2 regions of the Cobetia sp. MC34 genome follow, and region 1 is predicted to be linked to the other one. Evidence: predicted binding sites of a transcription regulator. Region 1 holds the regulator's gene; the other holds the start of a gene.
What was found. Region 1 encodes sigma-54, which starts transcription at its own class of promoters, with help from an activator protein. Its sites were predicted from a motif close to TGGCACNNNNNTTGCTNT; they were not measured.

Region 1 (8,663 bases):
CCACCTACACCGGCCAGGTGGAAATGCGCCAGGGCAGCATGAAACTCGATGCCAGCCGCGTCGATATCAGCCGCGCCGGCAGCGGCGAGATCTCGCTGGTCAAGGCCACCGGCAAGCGTGCCTACCTGGAACAGCAACCCGCGCCCGACGAGAAGCTGGTCAAGGGCTGGGCCGACACCATCCGCTACCATGCGCTGGAGCGCCGCGTGGAACTGGTCGGCAATGCGCGTCTCGAGAAAGGCGATGACACCTTCGAAGGCGGCTACGTGGAGTACTTCCTCGACAAGCGCCAGGTGAACGCCAACAACAGCAAGACGGCACAGCAGACCGAAGGCGGTCGCGTGCACATGACTCTGACGCCGCGCGGCGCCAATGCCAGCAAGGAAAACTGAGTCATGACTGCTGCTACTCCGCGTACGCTGAGCGCTCGCCATCTGGCCAAGGCCTACAAGGGCCGCAAGGTGGTCAAGGACATCTCGCTGGAGATCCGCCAGGGCGACATCGTCGGCCTGCTGGGCCCCAACGGCGCCGGCAAGACTACCTCGTTCTACATGATCGTCGGGCTGGTGCGCGCCGATGCCGGCAACGTCTCCATCGATGACAAGGACCTCTCCGCTGCCGCCATGCATCAGCGTGCACGTGCCGGCATCGGCTATCTGCCGCAGGAGGCGTCGATCTTCCGCAAGCTGTCGGTGGCCGACAACATCATGGCGATTCTGGAGACCCGCAAGGACCTGGATCGCAATGGCCGCAAGGCACGCCTTGAAGAGTTGCTCGAGGAATTCAGCATCACGCACATCCGCGCCAGCGCCGGCATGAGCCTGTCCGGCGGCGAGCGTCGTCGGGTCGAGATCGCCCGTGCACTGGCCACCGAGCCGGACTTCGTATTGCTCGATGAGCCCTTCGCCGGCGTCGACCCCATCTCGGTGGGCGAGATCAAGAGCATCGTGCGCCAACTGCGCGATCGTGGCATCGGCGTGCTGATCACCGACCACAATGTGCGCGAGACGCTCGATATCTGTGACACCGCCTATATCGTCGGCGATGGCCAGATCATCGCCCACGGTGACGCGGACTCCATCCTGGCCAACCAGCAGGTGCGCGACGTCTACCTGGGCCACGAGTTCACGCTCTAGGGTCAGCGGCTGCGCTGAGTCCTCGCGAGGTAAAAGCTTCGAAAGCCGCTGCGTGATTTTATCGCGTAGCGGCTTTTTCATGTCTGACATCAGACGCATGCATGACGTCCATACCACCTTGGTGGAAACATGGCATGCAAGTTGCTTGAATATTCACGACAACCACTTGTCAGTGCCCCGAGTCACGGTATAGCGTAGTAAGCACGTTCCTTTGCCGTGAATTGACTGACTCCATGAAACCCACCCTGCAACTCCGCCTCGGCACCTCGCTGACCATGACGCCGCAGCTCCAGCAAGCGATCCAGCTGCTGCAGCTGTCGACGCTCGACCTGCGTCAGGAGATTCAGCAAGCCCTCGAGTCCAACCCCATGTTGGAGCTCGACGAGGACTACGAGTCGCTGGATGTCGTCGAGACACAGGATTCGAGCGAGATCTCCACTGCCGACTCCTCGAGCGAGATTCCCGAGGAATACCCCCTCGACAGTGACTGGTCGGACCTCTACCAGGACCACGCCGGTAGCCTGACCAGCTCCGGCAGTGGCAGCGGGAGCGAAGAAGGGCCGGACTTCGATCGCAATACCAGCGTCGAGAGCCTGCAGGACCACCTGCGCTGGCAGCTGGCGATGACCGACCTCGATGGCCGTGAACGCCAGATGGCGGAGAGCCTGATCGATGCCGTCGACGGTGCCGGTTATCTGAGTCTGTCACTCGATGAGCTGGTCGATGGCCTGCGCGGCCAGGGCCTGCCCGGCCTCAAGGCCTCCGAACTCGAGCAGGTATTGCTGCGTCTGCAGCAGTTCGACCCGACCGGCGTCTTCGCCCGTGATCTGCGCGAATGCCTGCTGCTGCAACTGGCACTGCTGCCGGATGACCTGCCGCTGCTGGCGCAGGCGCGCCGCCTGGTACGTCAATTCCTCGAGGCACTGGGCAACGATGACCGCAAGCTGCTCAAGCGCCGCCTGAGCCTTGACGATGACGAGCTGGATCACGTCATCCGCCTGGTACGCGCGCTCGATCCGCGTCCGGCATCCGCCTGGGGCGAGCCCGCCAGCGATTACGTGATCCCTGATCTGCTGGTGCGCCATACCCGCCATGGCTGGCAGGTCGAGCTCAACCCGGAAGCGCTGCCCAAGCTGCGCATCCAGCCGGAATACGCCGCGCTGATCAAGCGTGCCGACAAGTCCGCCGACAACACCTTCCTCAAGGACAACCTGCAGGAAGCGCGCTGGCTGATGAAGAGCCTGTCATCACGCAATGACACCCTGCTCAAGGTCGGCCGCGAGATCATGGCGCGCCAGATCGACTTCCTCGAGCAAGGCGAGGAAGGCATGAAGCCGCTGATTCTGGCCAACATCGCCGAAGTGGTCGAGATGCACGAATCGACCATCTCGCGGGTCACGACCCAGAAGTACATCCACACCCCGCGCGGCGTCTTCGAGCTCAAGTTCTTCTTCTCGAGCCAGGTCGGTGGCAGCGGCAGTGGCGACGCCCACTCAAGCACCGCCATTCGTGCCCGCATCCGCAAGCTGATCGCGGAAGAGCCGGCCCGCAAGCCTCTCTCCGACTCGCGGCTGGTCGATCTGCTCGCCAGCGATGGCATCGAGGTCGCACGCCGTACCGTGGCCAAGTATCGCGAGGCGATGGGCATCCCCTCCTCCAGCGAGCGCAAGCGTCTGGCCTGAGGCGTCACCTGCGGCTGCCATGCCCTGCTTTCACCTCCACAATGGCAGCCGCCGCCAACCTCAAGCGCTGGATTTTCCGCTCATCAGCCTCTGACTTCGCGGGCAGCGGTACGCCTGTCGCGCGCTCGGTCATGCCGTCAACCGCTCATCAATTGCCCGTCATGGGCCATGACGGCGCGCAGGATGACGGTAAAAAACCGCCGTTCCGGCAGCGTCATTCACCGTCAATCGCATGTTTTTAAAGTCACTTTTGCGCGTATTGCACCTGGATGACACCCGGAGAACCTCCCGGAACGCCGCTTGCTCCACGCAATCGAAGCGCCTGAAAGGCGACGTACATGCAGGCATTGGCGACGAAAACCCGCCTTCTTGCGCGTCTTTCACGCACCACCCACCAGACGTGCCCTTGAAGTCCACTCCGTTACCCCTCAATGAGTTGAAGACAAGCACTGAGCCACGATGCAGCGCAGCGTTGATCTTTGCGCAAAGCTTGGGCATTGTCGGTACAGACGCTCACGACATCTGACGCCACTGGCAAGGGTGCGAAAACATCGCCAGACGGTGGCCGTCAAGCCTGTTGCAGAGCGTCCGATCAGGGTTTGCTCGTAGTCAAAAAGGGTTACAATTGAATGGCAACCCGCTGGATAAAGGAGCGTGTCCATGCAAGTGAATATCACCGGGCATCATGTGGAACTTACCGATCCTCTCCGCGATTACGTCAACGAGAAGCTCGCTCGCCTCGAACGGCATTACGACAACATCACCAATGTTCAGGTGACACTGTCGATCGAGAAGGAGCGCCAGCAGGCTGCCTGCACCTTGCACGCGGCAGGCGCTGACCTCCACGCCCTGGCAGAAGACCCCAACATGTACGCTGCCATCGACGCGCTCGCCGACAAGCTGGATCGCCAGCTGGTCAAACACAAGGAAAAGTCCCAGGCTCGCTCTCAGGGCACCGGGACCCGTTGACCTTCAGCCATGACACTTGATCAGATCCTTCCCCCCGAGCGCACGCTTTACGGTGTCCCCGGGGGGAGCAAGAAGCGGGTGCTTGAATTCTTCAGCACCTTCATCGCACAGAACATTCCCAGCCTGGATAGCCAGGAAGTCTTCTCGCGCCTGATCGGGCGCGAGAGACTGGGGTCGACCGGCATTGGCCACGGTGTGGCCGTGCCCCATGCACGCAGCCCGCATTGCAAGACGCCAATCGCTGCGTTTCTGAAGCTCGGTGAACCCATCGACTTCGATGCCATCGACGGAGAACCCATCGATCTGCTGTTCGTGCTGCTGGTGCCTGAGGAAGCGGATGAAACTCATCTGACGCTGCTCGGGCAGGTCGCGGAATTGCTCAATTCCCCGACCAATCGCTCGGCCCTGCGCCAGGCAGACAGCCAGCGTGCACTCTTTGAGGCATTGACCCAAGCCATCGCCGAATTACCGGCGCGCTGAATGACAGGCCCGGACATCGTCCGGGCTTTCGTCTTGCTGGCCTCCCATCGGCCGACGTACAGCGCACTGATAGCGGGCAGCCTTCTGCCCCACCCCTGCATTCTTTCGACGTTGACCTCGCCCTTGGAGAGCACTTCATGAAGATCGTGATCATCAGCGGCCGCTCCGGCTCCGGGAAATCCATCGCTCTCCAGGCGCTAGAAGACATTGGCTACTATGCCATCGACAATCTGCCCGGCATGCTGCTGGCGCCACTGGTCGATCAGCTCGAAAAGGACAGCCCGGCGCGCCGGCGCATCGCGGTCTCCATCGATGCCCGCAACCTGCCGGAAGCCTTGACCCGCTTCCCCGAATTGCTCGACAACGTCCGCCAGAGCGGCATGGACGTGCAGGTCGTCTACCTGACCACCGATTCGCGGGTGCTGCTGGAACGCTACTCGGCGACCCGTCGTCGTCACCCTCTGACGCGCGACAACGACCACACCCTGGCCGAGGCCATCGAGATCGAGCAGAAGACGCTCGCTCCCATCCGCCAGAAGGCCGATCTGGTCATCGACTCGACCAACCTGAGCGTGCACGACCTGCGCTCGCGGATCACCGAGCAGGTCGCCCAGCACAGCTCCCGCCACCTGACGCTGACCTTTGAATCTTTCGGCTTCAAGCATGGCGTGCCGACCGATGCCGACATGGTGTTCGATGCCCGCTGCCTGCCCAACCCGTACTGGGACATCAATCTGCGCGGCGATACCGGTCGCGATGACAGCGTGGCCGAATTCCTGCAGCGCTACCCCACCGTCCAGGCGATGCATGACGATATCGCTGGCTGGCTGGAACGCTGGCTGCCCGCCTATCAGGACAGCAACCGCAGCTACCTGACGGTATCCGTGGGCTGCACCGGCGGCCAGCATCGCAGCGTCTACCTGTGCGAGCAGCTGGCGAGCTACTTTGCCGAGCGCCTACCTGAGGTGCGCCTGCGTCACCGCGAGCTGGGCATCCATACCGCGCTGAGCAACGCGGGTGAGACAGGTGATCAGCAAGAGCATCAGCAGGAGCATCAGCAGGAGCATCGCGATGGCCTCTCGTGAGCTGACGCTGACCAACCGCCGCGGGCTGCACGCCCGCGCTGCCACCAAGCTGGTCAATTGCTGTGCGCCCTATTGCGCGACGGTGATGGTCAGCCATGGCGAGCGACGCGCCAATGCAGCCAATGTGATGGCATTGCTGATGCTGGCCGCCCCCTGCGGCACCACGTTGCTGATCGATGTCGAGGGCGAACAGGCCGATGAGGCGATGCTGGCCATCGAGGCGCTGTTCGAAGCGCGTTTCGAGGAAGACGAATAACCGCCACTGACAGCGCTGTGCATTTGCGCTGTGTGTTAGCGCTGTACATCAGGGATGTGCATCGCGGCTCATTCGTCTGGCTCTCGCCTCCTTGCCCCTTTCACCCTTTGCGCACAGCCTTCCTTTAGGCCCTCCCCCTTTTCGGTCAGCCCCTCGCGCAGCTTCCTTGGGCAGCTCCATCACTGCTCACGCAGGATGTCTGTGCCTGTTCTTGCACCTGTCCTTGCGCCTACCCTTGTACCAATCCCAACACCTATCCTTGCGCCTGGCAGCCATGCAACGCTGCTTTTTCGCCAGTAGCGGAACGCGGATTGTCCTTTCGATAAGAAACACTGTTTTCTTTTGTCGACGCGCCCCCCTACGCCAATGGTAGAATCAGCGCTGTCCTTCATGTCGACAGGGGAAGCCGACAGATGAGCAAGACGTCTCGTAAACTCAAGCCAAGACTTGATCGCCTGTCACAGGCGCTGGAAAGCGGCGAGCTGGAACAGGCAAGACGCATGCTCAATCGCGGCCTCGCGCCAGTGGACGTGGCCCACCTGCTGGAATCCTCGCCCCCCAAGGAGCGTAATCTGCTCTGGGAGCTGGTCGATGCCGAGCTGCAGGGCGATGTCCTTCAATACCTTGGCGAAGACATCCAGACCGACTTCCTCAAGGACATGGACGCCGTCGACGTTCTCGCCGCCACCGAGAACCTGGAACCGGATGATGTCGCCGACATTCTGCAGCGCCTGCCGAATGCGGTGATTCTCGAGGTCCTCGACTCCATGGAGGCGCAGGAGCGCCTGCGCGTCGAAACGGTACTGTCCTTCCCGGAGGACACCGCCGGCGGCCTGATGAACACGGACACCATCACCATTCGTCCGGACATCACCCTGGATGTGGTGCTGCGCTACATCCGCCGCCACGAGCGCCTGCCCGACTCCACCGATACCCTGCTGGTCGTCTCACGCCGTGATGAATTCATCGGTGCGCTGCCCATCAATCGCCTGCTGGTCTCGGACCCCGGCGTCACGGTGCGCGAAGTGATGGACACCGACAGCGTGGTGATTCCGGCCCTGATGCCGGAAACCGAAGTCGCCTCACTGTTCGAGAAGCACGACCTGATCTCGGCGCCCGTGGTCGGCGGCGATGGCAACCTGCTGGGTCGCATCACCATCGATGACGTGGTCGACGTCATCCGCGGCGACGCCGAGCACCAGGTGATGTCGATGGCGGGGATGGATGAGGACGAAGACACCTTCTCTCCGGTGATGCGAACCTCATGGCGCCGCGCCGTCTGGCTCGGCATCAACCTGCTGACCGCCTTCATGGCCTCCGCCGTGATCGGCATGTTCGAAGGCACCATCCAGAAGATCACCGCGCTGGCCGTACTGATGCCCATCGTCGCCAGCATGGGCGGCATCGCGGGCTCTCAGGCACTCACCGTCCTGATTCGCGGCATCGCGCTGGGGCACGTCAAGAGCGGCAATGTCCGCTGGCTACTCAAGCGCGAGGTCATCGTCGCGGGACTCAACGGCCTGTTATGGGCCGTGGTGGTGGCGGGCATCGCCATCGTGTGGTTCGGGGATGTCCAGCTGGGGGCCATCATCGGCGCCGCGATCATGATCAACCTGTTGATCGCCGCCGTGACGGGTACGCTGCTGCCGGTACTGCTCAAGAAGCTCAATATCGACCCTGCCCTCTCCGGCAGCGTGATATTGACCACCGTGACCGACGTGATCGGCTTCATGGCCTTCCTGGGGCTGGCGACCTGGCTCTATCTGTAATACGCCCGACGGGTTCCAGTGACTGCTCCAGAAAACAACACGGCCGCTCCCTCGGGAGCGGCCGTGTTGCATCTCGCCTGTCGCGCGATCAGAGAAGCCTCAGCGATCAGCCTTCCAGCGCTTCGTCTTCGCCTTCGGACATGCCCGCAACGGTCATGCCATCGATCAGCCAGCTACCGCTGTGGATGCTGCCACGCGTATCGACATCATCGCCGACCGCCAGCAGATTGGCCGCCATGTCGCGCAGGTTGCCGGCAATGGTGAACTCCTCGACCGCATGCTGGATCTCGCCGTTCTCGACCCAGAAACCGGAGGCGCCACGAGAGTAGTCACCGGTGACGCCGTTGACGCCCTGGCCCATCAGCTCGGTCACCAGCACGCCGGTGCCCATCTGCTTGAGCATCTCATCGAGCGAGGTCAGCGGCGCGGTGATGCGCACGTTGCGCGCGCCGCCGGCGTTGCCGGTGGTCTGCATGTTCAGGCGACGGGCGCTGTAGGCGCTCAGCATGTAGCTCTGCACCTTGCCGTCGGCAAAGTAGACATTGTCACGCGTCGCGACGCCATCGTTGTCGAAGGCGGCGCTGGACATGCCACCGACTTCCCGCGGCTTCTCGCCCAGCGTGAACCAGTCGGGGAACAGCGGCTGCCCCAGGCTATCGCACAGGAAGCTGGACTCACGGTACAGCGAGCCGCCGGCGATGGCAGACAGGTAGTGACCGACCAGCCCGGCCGACATCTGCGGGTCGAACAGCACCGGCATGCGGCCCGTCGCGACCTTGCGCGCATTCAGACGCGCCAGCGTACGGCGCGCGGCTTCACGCCCCACCGACTCGGGGGAGCGCAGGTCCGCCGGATTGCGCACGCTGGTGTAGTCATAGTCACGCTGCATGCCCTGTGCATCCTTGGCGATCAGCATGCACGACATCGAGTGGCGGCTGCCGCACTGGCTGGCCAGGAACCCATGGCTGTTGCCATAGACCTGCACGCCTTCACCACTGGAGAAGCTGGCGCCTTCGGACTGCGCGATGCCTTCCACTTCCAGCCCGGCACGCTCACAGGCCAGCGCCAGGTCAGTCGCTTCATCGACGCTGATCGCCCAGGGATGATGCGCCTTGAGATCAGGGAAGTCGGTGGCCATCAGCTCGGCCGGCGCCAGACCGGCAAAACTGTCTTCGCCGGTATAGTGCGCGATGGAGACCGCCTTCTCGACCGCGGCACGAATCGAGTCGCTGCCGGCATCGGAAGATGTCGCGCTGCCCTTGCGATTGCCGAGATAGACGGTCACG
Region 2 (8,663 bases), on a different contig from region 1:
CAGGTAAAACGACTTTCATTCACCATTATTGCTCTGATTCAATCTCACCCCACAAGCCAACCTCTACGCCTGACATCTTTCTCATAAAATAACCACAAGATACTGAAAGAATGGAAAAAAATCTGCCTTGAGAAAATCACGCCCTCTCCATCGACACGACACCATGCGCTACTCCAACGCCAGCATTCTGACGCGCTTTCGCTTGCATGATATTGGCCGGATTACTTGACTGGACTCAGCACAAAAGAAAGCGCCTCACCGAAGGGTGAGGCGCTTTAGTGACTCGATGGCGTCAGGTCATATTTTTCCACATCCACTGGAGCGTAGTTCTTGTCACTGCGACAGCTTGCCTGGACAACATTGCGGCGAACTTGCTGACAAAAGGCTTCGCAGCTTTGCCATGACAATCATGCGCAATGGAACACGCACAATAGAGATCGTGCCATCAGTAACCACCCTGTCCCGGCACCCAGTTGGTGCCCGCCAGCGGCACCCGGGCCATGGCCGCGGCTTCCACGTTCAGGGCGACCAGATCTTCCGGTTCCAGGTGGTGCAGGTGCGACTTGCCACAGGCACGTGCCAGGGTCTGGGCTTCCAGCGTCAGTACGCGCAGGTAGTTGGCCAGACGCTTGCCGGCTGCGACCGGGTCCAGTCGCTGACTCAGCTCTGGGTCCTGGGTGGAGATACCGGCCGGACACTTGCCATCCTGGAAGTCGTCATAGAAACCGGCGGCGGACCCCAGCTTCTGATACTCATCGGCATAGCGCGGATGATTGTCGCCCAGCGCAATCAAGGCGGCGGTACCGATGGCCACGGCGTCGGCACCCAGCGCGATCGCCTTGGCCACATCGGCGCCATTGCGAATCCCGCCGGAGACGATCAGCTGCACCTCACGGTGCAGGCCCATCTCCTGCAGTGCCTGGGTGGCCTGGGGGATGGCGGCCATGGTCGGGATGCCGACGTGTTCGATGAAGACATCCTGGGTGGCGGCGGTGCCGCCCTGCATGCCATCCAGCACGATGACATCCGCGCCCGCCTTCACCGCCAGCTTGACGTCGTAGTAGGTGCGGGTCGCGCCGATCTTGACGTAGATCGGCACCTGCCAGTCGGTGATCTCACGCAGTTCGGCAATCTTGATCGCCAGGTCATCCGGGCCGGTCCAGTCCGGGTGGCGACAGGCACTGCGCTGGTCGATGCCCTGCGGCAGCGTGCGCATACCCGCGACCCGCTCGGAAATCTTCTGGCCCAGCAGCATGCCGCCACCGCCGGGCTTGGCGCCCTGGCCGAGCACGACTTCAATCGCATCGGCCTTGCGCAGGTCGTCCGGGTTCATGCCATAACGTGACGGCAGATACTGATAGACGAGTCGCGAGGACTGGCCGCGCTCTTCCGGGGTCATGCCGCCATCGCCGGTGGTGGTGGAGGTGCCGATTTCCGAGGCACCACGCCCCAGCGCTTCCTTGGCCTGAGCGGACAGGGCACCGAAGCTCATGCCGGCGATGGTCACCGGCGTGCTGATCACGACCGGCTTCCTGGCATGGCGCGTGCCGAGCACGACTTCGGTCTCGCACTTCTCGCGATAGCCTTCCAGTGGATAGCGCGACATGCTGGCGCCGAGGAACAGCAGGTCATCGAAATGCGGCACCTTGCGCTTGGCGCCCCAGCCACGGATATCGTAGATTCCCGTCTCCGCCGCCCGCTGGATCTCATGGATGACATCGCGGCCGAAGGTCGCAGATTCGCGCAGTGCCGGGTTGTAGGGCTGTGTTTGAGTCTCGTCGGTCATGTTGAGCATCCTGATCAGTAGGCTGAGGCGTTGTCGACCTTGAAGTGATAGAGCTGACGCGCGGATCCATAACGCGTGAAGCTGGCCGGGTCTTCATCGATTCCGGCACTCGCCAGCAACTCCGCCAGTTCTTCCAGGTGCTCGGCACGCATGTCCTTGGCGATGCAGTCCGCACCCAGCGATGCGACCGTGCCCTTCACGTAGATTCGCGCTTCATAGAGCGAATCGCCGAGCCCTTCACCGGCGTCGCCGCAGACCACCATGCGGCCCGCCTGGCCCATGAAGGCACTCATGGCCCCGATGTTGCCCTTGACGACGATATCCACGCCCTTCATCGAGATACCGCAGCGCGCCGAGGCATTGCCTTCGATGATCAGCAGGCCGCCGTGGGCGGTCGCGCCCGCGGACTGGGAGGCATCACCCTTGACCCGCACGCAGCCGGACATCATGTTTTCCGCCACCCCGACCCCGGTGTTGCCGTGGATGGTGACGCTGGCCTTCTGGTTCATGCCCGCGCAGTAATAGCCCGCATGGCCATCGATATCGACACTGATATCGTCATTGATGCCGCAGGCGATGTTGTGGGCGCCGTCGGAATTGACCACTCGCCACTCACGCGCCTCCTTCAGGGTATCGGCATCGTGCAGGGCCTGGTTCAATTCGCGCAGCCCTTCAACGGCCAGATCGTGTGTCTTCATCATTACGCGGCCTCCGAACGGGCGGTGTCTTTTTCCCACAGATACAGGCGGCCGGGTTCCGGCTCCCACACGCGGGCCTCCTTGATGCCCGGCAGACTGGCCAGGGCACGGTATTCCGAGGCCATGGCCACGTAGTCATCGGTCTCGGCGATCACGGCTGGCTTGCAGGCGATCGGGTCACGTACCACGGCGAAGCCATCACGCGTGCCGATGGTGAAGGTGAAGAAGCCATCAAGGTCCTTCAGGGCACCGGTGATCGCGGCTTCCAGGCTGTCGCCCTGCTCCAGACGCCAGGTCAGGTAGCCGGCGGCAACTTCGGAATCGTTGTCGGTCTCGAAGCTGATGCCCTCACGCTTGAGCTTGGTGCGCAGCCAGTTGTGGTTGGACAGCGAGCCGTTGTGCACCAGGCACAGGTCACGCCCGGTGGAGAACGGGTGGCTGCCCTGCAGGGTCACGGCGCTTTCGGTCGCCATGCGGGTATGGCCGATGATGTGGCTGCCCTGCATGCCCTTGAGTCCATAGAGGCTGGCGATATGGGCCGGCAGGCCCACCGCCTTGAGGATCTCGATGCTCTGCCCCACGCTCAGCACGCGAATCTGCGGGGCGCTGTCGGCAAGCCAGCTGCGCACGGCGCTCTCTTCCCCGGCGATCTTGAATACCGCGACACTGGCATTGCTGAACCAGTCCGCCACCGTGCCGACCTGCTCGCCCAGGCCCTTGGCGATCGCCTCCCAATCCTCATCGGCACCATCGCTTTGCAGCGTCAGCTTGATGCCAGCGTCAAATTCGTCGCCATAGATGGCGAAGCCGGCGCTGTCCGGGCCGCGATCGGTCATCGCGATCAACATCGGCTCGAACAGTTCCCCCAGGCGCGATTCCAGCGCCGGGTTCTTGAGATAAAGCCCTACGATTCCACACATGGTGATGTCCTCTCACGGGCAGGAGGCGTCTCCTGCCTGGTGTCTTGAGCGTGGTGGTGACAGTGGCGACCCTCGTCTGGCATGACCCGCGAGACCCGCGAGCGCCGCCGGATGAGATCAGAAGAATTCGGCGTAGCGCTGGACTTCCCAGGCACTGACCTGTGCGTTGTAATCCAGCCATTCCTCGCGCTTGAGGCGCATGAACTCGGCGCAGATTCCCTCGCCCAGGCTCTCGCGCAGAATGCTGTCCGCCTCGAGCGCATCGATGGCCAGCGAAAGATTCTGCGGCAGCTTCTCGATGCCCTTCTCGGCGCATTCGCTCGGGGTCAGCGAGTAGAGATTGATGTTGTGGGGCGTGCCCGGATCCAGCTTGCGCGCCACGCCATCCAGCCCCGCCGCGATGATGGCGGCGTGCACGAGATAGGGGTTACAGCCGGCGTCCGGCAGGCGGAACTCGAGGCGACCATAGGGCACACGCACCATGGCCGAGCGGTTGTTGTCCCCGTAGGCGATGAAGACCGGCGCCCAGGTCGCGCCGCTGGTGCTGCCACCACCGACCAGACGCTTGTAGGAATTGACGGTCGGCGCGGCAAAGGCACACAGCGCCGGAGCATGTGCCAGCAGGCCGCCGAGGAAGTGGTACGCCAGCGGCGACAGGCCCATGCCCTGGGCGTCGGAATCATCGCCGAACAGGTTGCGCCCGATGTCATCACACACGGACAGGTGGAAGTGCATGCCATTGCCCGGGCGGTCCGCCAGCGGCTTGGGCATGAAGGAGCACACCATGCCCAGGTCATTGGCGATCTCGCCGGCGGCCATGCGCACGAAGGTGAAGCGGTCTGCCGAGGTCAGCGCATCGCTGTAGGTGTAGTTGATCTCGAACTGGCCGTTGGCGTCCTCGTGATCGATCTGATAGACGTCGAAGTCCACCGCTTGCAGCGATTCGACCAGACGTTCGAGGAATTCACGCGAACGCGACAGGCCCTTGTAGTCGTAGCAGGGCTTGGCGAGGGTATCGCTCTCGTCCACCGGCAACAGCTCACCCGCTTCCCCCCGGCGGAACAGCGAGAATTCCGGCTCAAGTCCGCTATTGAGCGTCCAGCCCTTCTCCTTCAGGCGCTCCAGCTGCTTGAGCAGCACCACGCGGCTGTCGTTGGCGAACGGTTGCCCATTGACGTAGCCATCACAGGCCATGCGCGCATAGCCCGGCTGCCACGGCACCAGCGACAACGAGCTCAGATCACCCCGCGCCATGAAGTCCGGCCCCTCCGGCGACATGCCGAGACCACTGACGGCGAAGCCGGCAAAGCCGGCGCCCTTCTCGACCACATCCATCAGGCAATTGGCCGGCACGGACTTGGTCTTGGCAGCGCCATGAATATCCACGAACTGCGCCAGCAGATAGCGAATGTCGTGATCCTTGATGAACTGTTGCGCGTTTTCGGGTGACATCTGGGTTTCCTCTGAGAGCGGACCGGGTTCCATCTCCCTCGACACTGTCTGCCACCCCGGGGAAACCTGACCCCTTGTGGTGACTCGCCACGTCAAGATAGCGGATGAAACGAGTTTTTGTGATTCCTGCTGGTCAACTTTATTTCCCCTAAAGAAAAGCATGCAGCATGCCATTTCACCAGTTGCCGCCCAGAACTTTTCACCAACCTCCTGTTTTGCATGGAAATTTATTTTCCAAGCTCGTTTTACCCAACAGGAAACGCCAAGTGATCCTGAGTGAGTTCCTGCTCGTTTCTCGAAATAGGCATCATTTCGGTGCCCAAAGCCCTCTCTTCGCACCATCATGACGCAAAGCGCTAATATTCACGCCCTGATTCGTGCTGACAATCGGCGCCTGACTCGCTCAAGGGCTGCCGTGGCCATGGCCTTTGACGGAATTGGCAAGCCCCTTGCTTAACCATGAGGAATGTTTCTTTCCTTTGAAGAATCGCTCCTCGTGCGATCAGGCAAGGCAAGTAGCAGGTACAAGCCCTTGTGAAGCGCCTGAAGAGGCGCCTGAAAAGGCGAAAGAACAACAACACCTCCTGCGGCGGATGCGCGTCTTGCGCGCCATCTTCGCCAGCATCAGCAGGACTACGGCACCCCCATTTACGCTAGGCAGCACGACTCACAGGAGAAAGGGACGCATGGCGAATTCATGGCGCATCTCGGCACTGGCCGAACAACACCGCAAGCTGGGCGCGGAGCTTGAAGACTGGAATGGCATGGGCACCGCCTGGAATTACGCCGTCTCGGACACGGCCGATGACCACGAGACCATTCGCACCCGCGCCGGTCTGATGGATGTCTCGGGGCTCAAGAAGATCCACTGCAATGGCCCGCATGCTCAGGCCGTGCTGGATTACGTCACCACGCGGGACATGTCCAAGCTGTATCCGGGCAAGTCGGTGTACGCCAGCGTCTTGAATGAGGCCGGCAAGTTCGTCGACGACTGCATCGTCTATTGCCTGGCGCCGAACTCCTACCTCGTGGTGCACGGCACGGGCACCGCGAATGAAATGCTGGCCAAGAGTGCCCTGGGACGCGCCGTCAGCCTGACCTTCGATGACGACATGCATGACATGTCATTGCAGGGGCCGGTCGCGGTGGATTTCCTGGAGCGTCACGTGCCGGGTATCCGTGAGCTGCGTTACTTCCACCATCTGCAGGCCCAGCTGTTCGGCTGCCACGTGATGATCTCGCGCACCGGCTACACCGGCGAGCGTGGCTACGAGATCTTCTGCAAGGCCAAGGACGCCCCCTCTCTGTGGGAACAGATCCTCGAGGAGGGTGCCGACATGGGCATCAAGCCGTGCAGCTTCGGTACCCTTGACTGGCTGCGGGTCGAGAGCCACCTGCTGTTCTACCCGGCGGACAATTCCGAAACCTACCCGTATCCCGACCAGCCGGTGGGCGACACCCTGTGGGAGCTGGGCCTGGACTTCACCGTCTCGCCGGGCAAGACCGAATTCCGTGGCGCCAGCGAACACTTCGCGCTGCAAGGCAAGGAACGCGTCAAGGTCTATGGCGTGCTGCTGGACTCGAAAGACGTCGCCCAGATCGGTGACAAGGTCTACGCCGACGGCAAGTGTGTCGGTGTCATCACCCAGGGCATGTACTCGCGCCTGAGCGATCGTTCCATGGCGCTGGCACGTCTCGAACCCGGCTATGCCGAGCATGGCACCCCGCTGACTCTCAAGACCGGCACTGACGGCGAGACCAGCCTCTCGGCCATCAGCCATTCCCTGCCCTTCGATGACCCGGAAAAGGCCAAGCGACTGGCTCGCGGCTGATCGCACGCCACAGCCGCGAGGCAACAGCTCAAGCCCCGCGGCAACAGCGCGAATCACGTGATGCTGGATAGCGTGAAACCTGAGAGGCCTCCTCGGCATGGCGTCGAGGAGGCCTCTTGCATCACATGCCATGGAGTCAGGACGAGGGCTCGCCACAAACGTGGATGAGGGTTGGCGGTAAACTTGATAATGTCACCCGATATCCGCACGCGGGTGACGCGCAACGACTCCCACAAGGACGCGTATTCTCACCCCGCCTGCCCATCCCTATCGCATTCACCTCCGCCACAGGAGTTATCCATGCCGCGAGAATCCTCACATTCCTCCGATACACCTCAACCGACAGCGCCTGACACGAAAGCGCCTTCGCTGGCCGCGGAACCTGCCGCGCAGTCCGAGGTGAAGGAGACCATCACGGCGGCAGCCGACGAGACACGCCTGGGACTCGAGCAGCACATCGCGCGCGCACTCAAGCAGCAGCGAGTTTCGCAGGGCTACAAGATTTCCGACGTCTCGCGTATCGCCGGTGTCAGCCAGGGCATGATCAGCAAGGTGGAGAACGCCCAGGTGTCCACCAGCCTCGATACCCTCAACAAGCTGTGCAATGCCTTGAGTCTGCCGATCTCGAAGCTGTTCAGCGATTACGATGTCAACGGGCGTGGTGCCCAGCACATCAAGGCTGGGCAAGGCATGCAGGTGGTGCGCACCGGCACGGAAGTCGGCCATGCCTATCAACTGTTGAGCTACAAACAAGGCCCCAAGAAGCGCTACGAACCCTTCCTGATCACCATGGATGACGCCAGCGAAGTCTTCCCCAACTTCTGTCATGCCGGGCATGAATTCATCTACCTGCTTTCCGGCAACCTCACCTACCGTCATGGTGACAAGTTTTATGACATGGGGCCCGGTGACAGCCTGGCCTTCGATGCCGGTGTGCCGCATGGTCCCGAGAAATTGAACGAGGTGCCGATTCAGCTGCTGTCGATCATTCACTACGACGATGAATGAGCCTCTCTGACGAATGAGCCCCTCGAACATCCATCATCATCGTCATGGGGACTGGACAACATCAATGAAGATTCGCCTTGCCACACCCAAGGATGCTCAGGGAATTTCACGCGTCGCGTCCGCACTGGGTTATCTGCCCCACGACGATGATGCGTTGATCCTGCAGCGACTGGAGCACCTGTTGGCGTCACGCCATGACCGCATCTGGGTGGCGGAACAGGCAGGTGAAGTGATTGGCTGGCTGCACGCCCAGCATGTCTTTCGTGTCGCTTCGGCCGATTTCATCGAGATACTGGGTCTGTCCGTCGCACAAGAGGCGCAACGGCAAGGCGCAGGACGGGCATTGGCCAGGCAGGCCATTGCCTGGGCAACCGACGAGGCGCTGACCCTGCGGGTTCGCACCCATGAGGCGCGCGATGTCGCCAGGAAATTCTATGCCGCCTGCGGCTTTACCCTGGCCAAGACACAGTGCGTCTTTCAGATGAACCCGTGATTCCGCACGCCTTCCTGATCGAGCTCACCCGCCTTCCTGACTGAGTACACCCGCCTTCCTGACTGAGCACGCCCCGATTTCATGCCCTGCCATGCCCCGCAGGCCGGAGAAGGAATCGCCTGCCATGACAGCGTTGCAAGACGCGACCTGTATAGCTCTTCATTCCTATGGCAGTCGTATCGCCTGAATGGCGGCAGAGTTGTCGTCGTTTCCTCCAGCTACGGCACCTGTTTTCTGCGCGAAGAGACATGAGGATGCCGCTTCTTGCATGACATCCCTCCCCACGAGAATCTTGCCATCGCGCCGGCATGAGACTTTCGTCCGCCGGTGAAATATGTTTTTGACAGTGCCTTTTTCTCGGCTAGATTGAGTCGATGTAACGGGTTACATTCGAAGACAAGACATGGTTGCCCCGGCCATGTCCGCTACCTGCCCCACTGCATCATCCCCAACAATCAGAGGGTCGCTTCAGTC

Region 2: a site for sigma-54 is predicted at 5,012-5,029, ahead of glnT (type III glutamate--ammonia ligase). Genes of this name have one in related genera too.

What each region holds. Positions count from the first base shown of each region.
Region 1 is NZ_JADPPY010000001.1:258,890-267,552, forward strand. It holds gene lptA (lipopolysaccharide transport periplasmic protein LptA) at 1-392, shown strand, start outside; gene lptB (LPS export ABC transporter ATP-binding protein) at 396-1,136, shown strand; gene IZU87_RS01155 (RNA polymerase factor sigma-54) at 1,370-2,818, shown strand; gene hpf (ribosome hibernation-promoting factor, HPF/YfiA family) at 3,479-3,787, shown strand; gene IZU87_RS01165 (PTS sugar transporter subunit IIA) at 3,797-4,267, shown strand; gene rapZ (RNase adapter RapZ) at 4,405-5,352, shown strand; gene IZU87_RS01175 (HPr family phosphocarrier protein) at 5,339-5,608, shown strand; gene mgtE (magnesium transporter) at 6,022-7,377, shown strand; gene pmbA (metalloprotease PmbA) at 7,484-8,663, opposite strand, start outside.
Region 2 is NZ_JADPPY010000009.1:26,198-34,860, reverse strand. It holds gene IZU87_RS06865 (FMN-binding glutamate synthase family protein) at 446-1,786, opposite strand; gene IZU87_RS06860 (GltB/FmdC/FwdC-like GXGXG domain-containing protein) at 1,801-2,487, opposite strand; gene IZU87_RS06855 (class II glutamine amidotransferase) at 2,487-3,404, opposite strand; gene glnT (type III glutamate--ammonia ligase) at 3,522-4,856, opposite strand; gene IZU87_RS06845 (aminomethyl transferase family protein) at 5,543-6,688, shown strand; gene IZU87_RS06840 (helix-turn-helix domain-containing protein) at 6,989-7,696, shown strand; gene IZU87_RS06835 (GNAT family N-acetyltransferase) at 7,761-8,189, shown strand.